DNA from 4 places in the Streptomyces herbicida genome. Region 4 is predicted to be linked to each of the others. Evidence: riboswitches for the same ligand, from Rfam matches in the RefSeq annotation. Region 4 holds a riboswitch; each other region holds the start of a gene.
What was found. Region 4 has a riboswitch for cyclic di-AMP ahead of Q8A52_RS47355 (M23 family metallopeptidase). Riboswitches for the same ligand answer to the same signal wherever they lie in the genome.

Region 1 (2,191 bases), on a different contig from region 4:
CACGTGCGCGCATGGCGGCTCCTGACGGAGGTCGCGGCCCTCGCGCCCGAGCCGCTCAAGGCGGTCGCCACGGTCCGCTCCATGGACGACCACTACGACAACGACGTGCACCGCCCGGGAGGTTCCGTCCTCGCGGCCGGCACGCACGCCTGGGGGCCGCACTGCTCGCCTTCATGGACCTGCGCGCTCGCGCATCCGACCCGTGACGACTACGGGCAGCGAGCCCCGGTCCGCACGGACTGCGGCGCAATCAGGGCCGCCGCGCCGACGGCAGGCGGCTGACGACTGTCCACCTGCGCGGGAGGTGTTCGACCAGACGGAGGACCGTGTCGTGGTACGCGTCGCGCCACCCCCGACCGCGGCCGGCCGCCCGGCACGACGGTCCGGACCCCTTCGGACGCCACCTGTGACGCGGAACACCTCCTCGTCCCCGAGGAGGTGGTCTGCGCGGAGGGCGGCGAGACGGCCTTCCGCCGGACGCGGGAGAAGCGCGTCCCACGGACCCCCGCGAACCCCCTGTGACCTGCATGTCTGATTTGCCGTGAATGTTATTCCGTGAGTTGGGTCACGTGGCCTCATGTCGCCCCACATCCGCCTAAACACCCGTTCGCCCTTTTCCCGCCGACCAGTTGAGGCTGTGCAACCGCAAAGGATCAAGTGCCTCATACGCCTCAGACAAAGGTCAATCGGTGCGTTCTGTGAATCAGGTACTTGTTCCCGACATGTGCTCTCGCATAGCTTCCGGGCCTGTCAGGCGGACGCCTCATCCTGCCGCCGCCGGACGTAACCCATCGACGAACTCATTCGCGTAGGCAGGAGCGGGGGACCCAGGTAAGCGCCGGGCCGCACGACACACGTCGCACGGAACGGCTCGGGGTGAAGTCGCGCAGCCTCAGGGCGGCACGGCCGGGCACCTCCCCGCCCGAACCCGACAGCTCACCTCGCAGGCGACGGAGAGGAACATCCCCATGCCTGCTGCCGCTCAGTCCCGCCGCACCGCCCGCCTCGTCCGCAAGCTCGCCGTCGCCGGCACCGGCGCCGCGGTGCTCGCCCTCCCGCTCATCGGCGCGACCACCGCCTCGGCCGCCCCGGCGGCCACCACCTCCGGCACGACCGGTACGACCTTGGCCGGCTACCCGAACAACCTCGACGGCTGGATCCGCGAGTCCCTCGCCATCATGGCGGAAAGGCACATTCCGGGCACGTACCACGGCATCTACCGCAACATCATGCGTGAGTCGTCGGGCAACCCGCGGGCCATCAACCTGTGGGACTCCAACGCGGCCAAGGGCATCCCGTCCAAGGGCCTGCTCCAGGTCATCGACCCGACGTTCAACGCGTACCACGTGGTCGGAACGTCGTTCGACATCTACGACCCGGTCGCGAACATCACCGCCGCCTGCAACTACGCGGCCGCGCGGTACGGCTCGATGGACAACGTCTTCGGCGCGTACTGACGGATCTCCCCGAAGCGGGGAGAGCTACGCAAAGAGTCTTTCGAGGACGACGGCGATGCCGTCGTCCTCGTTCGACAAGGTGATCTCGTCGGCCACCGCCCTGAGTTCGGGGTGGGCGTTGGCCATCGCCACACCGCGGGCGGCCCAGTCGAACATCGGGATGTCGTTGGGCATGTCCCCGAAGGCGATGGCCTGGCGGGCGCTCAGCCCGAGGTGTTCGGCGGCCAGCGCGAGGCCGGTCGCCTTGGTGATACCGCACGGCTGGAGCTCGACGGTCCCCGGCCCGGACATGGTCACCGTCGCCAGCGAACCCACGACATCGCGGGCGGTCGCCGCCAACGCGTCGTCGGACAGCGCGTGGTGGCGGAGCAGGACCTTGCTGATGGGTTCGCACCACAGCTCGTCGCGCCGATGGACCCGTACGGCGGGCAGGGTCGGGTGCGGCATCAGATACCCCGGTTCGATGAGCGTGAGCCCGTCCACCCCGTCCTGGTCGACGGCCGCGTACACCTGACCCACCTCGGCCTCGATCTTGCCGAGCGCGGTCTCGGCCAACTCCCGGTCCAGGGTGACCGACCACAGCAGACGGTCCGCGCCGGCGTCGTACAACTGCGCGCCCTGTCCGCACACCGCGAGCCCCCTGCTGCCGAGTTCATCGAGCAGCGGCCGCACTCTCGGAGCGGGGCGCCCCGTGACCACGAGGTGCTGCGCACCGGCCTGCACCGTCCGCGCGA
Region 2 (2,191 bases), on a different contig from region 4:
CGAGCCCTTGTTGTCGGTGGCGTCCAGGTCGAACATCGCCTGGTCGATCAGGCGCTGCTCGGTGGCGTCGTAGCCGACCAGCTCCGGGCCGATCTGCTCGATCACGGCGAGGACGGCCTTCTCGACGCCCTTGCCCAGGTAGCGGTTCGGGTCACCGTCGCGGAGCTCGATGGCCTCGAAGGCACCGGTGGAGGCGCCGGACGGAACGGCGGCACGACCCGTGCTGCCGTCGTCGAGGCCGACCTCGACCTCGACCGTGGGGTTGCCTCGGGAGTCCAGGATTTCCCGGGCTACGACGACGTCGATGGACGGCACGAGCATCTCCTTCTTGGGATGTGACGCTGGAAGTGCGGGGCTGGGGTGCCTTGCGACTAGAGCCTAACCGTCCCGGGGGCATCGGCCACCGACCGACCGTCCCGTGGACAGGGTTCGACCGTACCCATTGTTCCGGCTCGAAACAAAGGCGGGGTGGAGAACGGCTCGAGAAACATCGCGAGAAGAACGCGGCGAGAGGGACGGCTCCGGCGGAACGGCACGAGCACAGCGGCCCAAGCACGAGCACAGCGGCCCAAGCACGAGCACAGCGGCCCTGGAACAAACCCCGCCCCGGCGCGTACGGGGGAATACGCACCGGGGCGGGGAGACCGTGGGGACGGGGGGGGGCGGGCCCCACGTGCCCTCCACTGCGGGGAGCACGGTGGGGAGCGGCCTGTGATTCGGCTACCAGGCGCCTGTCACTTCAGGTGCAGCTGCTGGCCCGGGTAGATGAGGTCCGCGTCCTGGACGATGTCCTTGTTCAGCTTGAACAGCTTCTGCCAGCCGCCCTTGACCTTGTGCTTCTGGGCGATCGAGCCGAGGGTGTCGCCCTTGACGACCTTGTACTCGCCGTCCCCCTTCTTGACCTTCTTGCCGGTCGGGGTGGTGACGGTCTTGGCGGCCGGGCGCTGGGCGGAGCGGGAGGCGGCCGGCTTCTCCGTCGAGCGGGTGGCGGTGCTCGAGGAGCTCGCCGCGGCGCCGCCGTAGGGGGCGCTGGACAGGCCCGTGCCGCAGACCGGCCAGGCGCCCTTGCCCTGGGCGGCGAGGACCTTCTCGGCGATCTCTATCTGCTGCGCCTTGGTGGCCTTGTCCGCGGTGCCGGCGTACTTCGTGCCGCCGTACGCGGCCCACGTCGACGCCGAGAACTGCAGACCGCCGTAGTAGCCGTTGCCGGTGTTGATCGACCAGTTGCCGCCGGACTCGCACTTGGCGACGGCGTCCCACTCGGAGGCAGTGGCGGCGGCGGCGGTGCCGGAGGCCATCAGCGGGGCGGCGATGGCGGCGCCGGTGACACCGGCGAGCGCGATGGCACGCGTGGCCTTGGCCTTCGAGGGACGACGGTGCTTGCCCTTGACGGAAAACAGCATGGATGGATCCCCTCACCGACGCCTGCGAGGTGAGCTGTCGGGTTCGGGCCGGTTGAGTTGCCCGGCCACACCTCCACTGGGAGGCGTGGCTCCACCCCTAGCCGCTCCGGCTCAACTGCCCGGCGCGGCACTTACCTTGGGTCCCCCGCTCCTGCCTACGGCGCGTGACGCGACGACTGTTCCCGTGCGGCCGCTGGCAGGACTCGGCGTTGCGACAGCCGGGGCTCGTGGTGACGAGCGGACTCGACCGTAGACACGCGATCCGGGGAATTTCAAAGACGATCAGGGCTTCTGAGACTCATCCCACACTTTCACCAAACCGGACATTAGGCGTGAAAGTGGGGCGTCAACTCCCGCTACTTTCCGCCGTTTTCGGTACCGACGTCCAGGGTCTGACCGGCGGTGATGTCGTTCGGGTCGGCGCCGATGGCCGCCTTGTTGGCGGCATAGAGCGCACGCCATCCGCCGTCGACGTCAAGGGAGTCGGCGATGGACACGAGGGTGTCGCCGTCGCGGACCGTGTAGGTACGCGAGGCGTGACGGCCCACGGAGGCGGAGTCCTGACCGTTTGCTGTGCTTTCGTCCGCACTGGTCCCACGGTGACGACCGCCCCCGACGGCGCCGGTGTCGACCAGACTCCAAGACCCGCCGTTCTGCCACGAGTTGTCGGAGTCGCCCGATTTGGGGGCTTCTGTGGGTGCATCGCCGCTCCCCTGCGAGTCGCCCGAACCCGCAGAATCCGACTTGTCCGACTTAGCGGAATCCTCGCCCTTGTCCTCGTTCTTATC
Region 3 (2,191 bases), on a different contig from region 4:
AGGGGCGGGCGTCATGCCTGTCTGCGCGGGCAGGGGGGCGGTCGCGTAGCTCCCCGCGTGGGTGAGCGCGCCCGTGCCGATCACGGTGCCCGTCATGTCTGTCTGCATGGGCAGGTAGCCGGTCGCGAAGGAGTCCGTGTCCGTGAGGGCGTCCATGGCGAACGGGGCCGGGGCAGCGCCGGGGACGGCCTGCTGGACGGGCAGGGTGCCGGTGGTGAAGGAGTCCGTCGTGCCGAGGGTCTCCTGCGGGAACCAGGATTCCTGGGCGGCCGGCCGGGACTCGATCGCCGCGATCGGGGCGCTGCTCCGGGCGGCGTGGCGGCTCAGGAGGTCGCGCGCGGCCGTGAGCTTTCGCTGGTTCTGCCCCTTGGAGTCCGCCGGCGAGGGCCGGCGCGGCCCGGCGGCGGGCGCGGGCAGCAGTGCGCCGGGGGCCGCCTCGAGCTCCAGCCGCGGCTCGGGCACGGCGGGCAGTGCCGCGACGGGCCGCGCGGTCAGCTCCGCGATGGGCCGACCGGGCAACTCGGCCACGGGCCGACCAGGCAACTCGGCCACGGGCCGACCGGTCAGCTCCGCGACGGGACGACCGCTCAACCCGGCGGTCAGCTCCGGCGGGAGAGACCGGGCGGCCTTCTCCGGCTCGGCACCGGGGAAGCCGCCCCGTGCCGGAGCGGCGCCACGATTCCCGGGCGAGCGCTGCTGAGGCATACGGTCGGCGGGCAGTACGGCGGGCACGGTCGGACCCAGCTTGGAGCGCGCCGCGTCGAACCACTGACGGGTCACGCTGTCGAGTTCGGGATCGGTGTCCCCGCCCGGCCGCTTGCGGAGCGGAACTCCGCGGCCACGTTTCCCCGCGGACATCGCGCGGGTCGCGTTGTAGTTCCCCGTGGCGTTCTCGGCCCGGTCGTAGAGGTTGTCGATCCGCTGCCGAACCTCGTCACGGCTCTCCGTCGCCATGGGAGACGTACTCCTTCCGTACTCCGCCTACCGAGTTAGCTGTCGGGTTCGGGCGGTCGATTCCGGAAGGCGTGCCCTACGGCCATGCCCTGGTGGGCAGTTGGGCCGATTCACCCCAATGTCGGTTGGGTCCCCGGCTCCGGCTGCCCCGAAAGGGCCCGGACTCGGCGGAGGCCACGCGGCCCGGCGGGGTTCGCCGGGGGGAGCCGTGCAGCCTGGTCGTCAACCTAACCAACTTGTGCGCCTCGTGTGAAGGTTGACGTGTGAAATGTCCGATACGTATTTGTGATATTCGCTTGGAGGTTCGGTACTGAGGGGTCCTCGGTGACTCAGAGCCGTACGGCGATCAACGCGGTGTCGTCGGTCGCGCCTTCCGTGGGCAGGAGTTCCCGCAGCACGGCATCGGCGAGGGCCTCCGGGTCCGCATCCCGGTAGTGGCGGAAGGGCCGGCGCCGTCGACCACATGCGTGCACCTGCCGAGCGCGTTCAGAGCCCGTGCGGGGCCTTGGGCGACGCGGGAGGCGGCGCTGAGCGCACTATGCCGGCCCGCGAGGTCCTCGCGCTTGCGTCCGAACAGGCGCAGAATCTCCTCGTTGGCGTCCGCGTACACCAACTCGGGTGTCAGCAGTGCCGCCTTGCCGGGCAGGGCCTGGAACGCCGCCGAGTGGTCGATCCCCGCATCATCCGTCTTGGCGAGTATTTCTCCTCGAGTTGTCGCGGCGGGGACGCTGTCGGCGAATGGCGCATTCCTCCCTGGCCCGGCAAGTCGTGACGTTCCGACTCGGATCGCCGCGTTCTCTGTGAGGTTGCGATGAATCTTTGGGGCGGTTGAACACGGTCGCCTCCGGGTCCGTATGGAGCGGGGGACTTCCATGCCGAGCCGGCCTCGACGAGACCAGGGGTACTTCCGTGGGACGCAATACGCGCAGACGCCCGACAGGCGCACGACGCGCGACCTTCGCAGCGGTCGCACTGATGCTGGGCGGAGGGGGGTTGATCGCGGCGAACGTCTACGCCTCCGCCACCGAGAGCGGCTCGGACCAGTCGAGCCAGACCGGCCGGGTGCTGGCCGCCGGCGCGACGATCGACTGCCCGGACGTGGGCAGCCGGCTGACCGATGTGCCGGACGGGGCGAGGGAGGACGTCGACAAACAACTCGCCCTCCTCGACCAGCAGGTTGCCGCGGCCTACCAGCAACTGCAGCAGTGGGGGCAGTCCCAGCAGCAGAACTCCGGGT
Region 4 (2,191 bases):
ACTCCAGCTGGTCCTCGCCCCGCTGCTGGTGGGTGATCCGGCGGCGCCCCGGCTGTTCGGCCCCGGGGGCTACCAGGGCGGGCGGCTCCGGCTCGTCGAGACGCGCCGCATCGAGGACGTCGTACTGATGCGGTACGAGCCGACGGCACCCGGAACCGGGCGGTCGGTCAGCGCGGCGGACCGGCACTGGATGCGGATCGCCTGCGAGCTCGCGGCGCTGTGCCCGCCCTCGGAGACCGCCTTCAGCGTGGGCGCGATCGTGGTGGCCGCAGACGGGACCGAGCTGGCCCGGGGTCATTCGCGGGAGGGCGACGACCCGGTCGTGCACGCCGAGGAGGCGGCGCTGGCCAAGATCGACCCGGCCGATCCGAGGCTGGCCGCCGCCACGGTGTACAGCAGCCTGGAGCCCTGCACCCGCCGGGCGTCGCGGCCCGCTCCCTGCGCGCGGCTGATCCTGGACGCCGGGGTGCGACGGGTGGTCACGGCCTGGCGGGAGCCGGACACGTTCGTGCCGGGCGCCGACGGCACCGGGCTGCTGACGGGCGAGGGCGTGGACGTCGTCGTGCTGCCCGAGTACGAGGACCTGGCAAAAGCGCCGAACCGGCACCTGCTGACCGGCGAGTAGAGCCGTGCGTTTGCACCCCTGCGTATGGCGTATGCTTGAGGCACACCGACGCGGGGTGGAGCAGCTCGGTAGCTCGCTGGGCTCATAACCCAGAGGTCGCAGGTTCAAATCCTGTCCCCGCTACTCAAGGCTCAGGGCCGGAATCCAGTTCACGGATTCCGGCCCTGAGTGTTTTGTGCGACCACGCACTTATCACGAAGAGTGATCGGACGGAAGCCCTCCGCATAACATCTGAGTCACCATCAAAACCGCCGTGACTCATGTACTGCGGCCAACTCGCCCGATTTCCACCGGTCATGGCCTGTAAGTCCCGCAGTAAAAACGTTAATGATCAAGTAGAACGGCTTGGAATCTGACGGCGGGGTCTATTAACGTTCGATAACGCAGCGCGGTCGTCCCAGCCGTCACAAGAGTCGGCTCCGTGCGCACGCGCCGAATCCCGCAAGGGAACCGGGGAACCACCACCTTGGGGTGAATCACGCGGATGCCGCCGTGGAGGCACGGCCGGTATACGCGCGTAGGAGACCTTCCTGCTCCGAACCCGTCAGCTAACCCGGTAGGCGGCGGAAGGAAAGGAGTACGCCCGCGTGGCGTCCAACCGGCCTGCCCCCACAGCCCCATTCGTGCCGAGCGAGCACCCCGAGACCTTCGGCTACGGCAGCTACCGCACCGACGAGGGCCCGTGGGAGGAGTGGAACCCCACCGAGGAGTCCCTCAGCCCGGTACGCGGCCGGCATCGCGTCGCCAAGCAGCGCGGCGGCGGACTCGCCCGCAGCTCCACGGTCCTGGGCGTCGGTGTCATAGCCGCCGTCGGCGCGGGCGGCATGGCCAGCGCCAACACCGGCAAGCCGCCGGTGTCCATCTCCATGCCCGACCTGCCCTCCGTCGGCTCCCTGCTCGGCGACAGCACCCCGGACGACGCCCCCAAGGGCTCCGCGACCGCGCTCAGCGGCGTCGGCATGACCACCGCCGACAGCGCCCAGGGCGCCTCCGACGCCGGTGAGGCGCTGCGCAACCGCATCATGGCCCAGGCCGAGAAGCAGCGGGGCCAGGTCGACACCAAGGCCGCCGCCGCTGCCGTGGCCGCCGCGGACAAGCAGGTCGCCACCGCGGCCGCCAAGGCCGAGAAGGAGGCCGCCGCCAAGGCCGCCGCCGCCAAGGCGAGCGCGGAGGCCGCGGCCAAGAAGAAGGCCGAGGCCGCGCGCCTGGCCGCGCTGGCCAAGCAGTACACGCTGCCGACCTCCTCGTACACGATCACCTCGACCTTCGGTCAGGCCGGCGCCATGTGGTCCTCCGGCTACCACACCGGCCTCGACTTCGCCGCGCCCACGGGCACGCTCATCAAGGCCATCCACAGCGGCACGATCACCGAGGCGGGCTGGGCCGGCTCCTACGGCTACCGCACGATCCTCACCCTCGACGACGGCACCGAGCTGTGGTTCTGCCATCAGTCCTCGATCAGCGTCTCCGCCGGGCAGAAGGTCAGCACCGGCGACGTCATCGGCCGCGTCGGCGCCACCGGCAACGTCACCGGCCCGCATCTGCACCTGGAGGTCCACCCGGGCG

Region 1: linked by a shared signal. The riboswitch ahead of Q8A52_RS34370 (transglycosylase SLT domain-containing protein) and the one ahead of Q8A52_RS47355 (M23 family metallopeptidase) in region 4 are both predicted to bind cyclic di-AMP.
Region 2: linked by a shared signal. The riboswitch ahead of Q8A52_RS04105 (transglycosylase family protein) and the one ahead of Q8A52_RS47355 (M23 family metallopeptidase) in region 4 are both predicted to bind cyclic di-AMP.
Region 3: linked by a shared signal. The riboswitch ahead of Q8A52_RS21660 (NlpC/P60 family protein) and the one ahead of Q8A52_RS47355 (M23 family metallopeptidase) in region 4 are both predicted to bind cyclic di-AMP.

What each region holds. Positions count from the first base shown of each region.
Region 1 is NZ_JAUYWJ010000020.1:11,821-14,011, forward strand. Features, by position in the region: gene Q8A52_RS49225 (hypothetical protein) at 1-282, shown strand, start outside; cyclic di-AMP (ydaO/yuaA leader) riboswitch at 783-965, shown strand; gene Q8A52_RS34370 (transglycosylase SLT domain-containing protein) at 969-1,457, shown strand; gene Q8A52_RS34375 (HAD family hydrolase) at 1,482-2,191, opposite strand, start outside.
Region 2 is NZ_JAUYWJ010000002.1:90,492-92,682, forward strand. Features, by position in the region: gene eno (phosphopyruvate hydratase) at 1-321, opposite strand, end outside; gene Q8A52_RS04105 (transglycosylase family protein) at 735-1,403, opposite strand; cyclic di-AMP (ydaO/yuaA leader) riboswitch at 1,408-1,576, opposite strand; gene Q8A52_RS04110 (transglycosylase family protein) at 1,760-2,191, opposite strand, start outside.
Region 3 is NZ_JAUYWJ010000010.1:94,752-96,942, forward strand. Features, by position in the region: gene Q8A52_RS21660 (NlpC/P60 family protein) at 1-954, opposite strand, end outside; cyclic di-AMP (ydaO/yuaA leader) riboswitch at 963-1,134, opposite strand; gene Q8A52_RS21665 (hypothetical protein) at 1,284-1,427, opposite strand; gene Q8A52_RS21675 (DUF1996 domain-containing protein) at 1,951-2,191, shown strand, end outside.
Region 4 is NZ_JAUYWJ010000046.1:22,480-24,670, forward strand. Features, by position in the region: gene Q8A52_RS47345 (dihydrofolate reductase family protein) at 1-625, shown strand, start outside; tRNA gene Q8A52_RS47350 (tRNA-Met) at 675-748, shown strand; cyclic di-AMP (ydaO/yuaA leader) riboswitch at 1,046-1,205, shown strand; gene Q8A52_RS47355 (M23 family metallopeptidase) at 1,213-2,191, shown strand, end outside.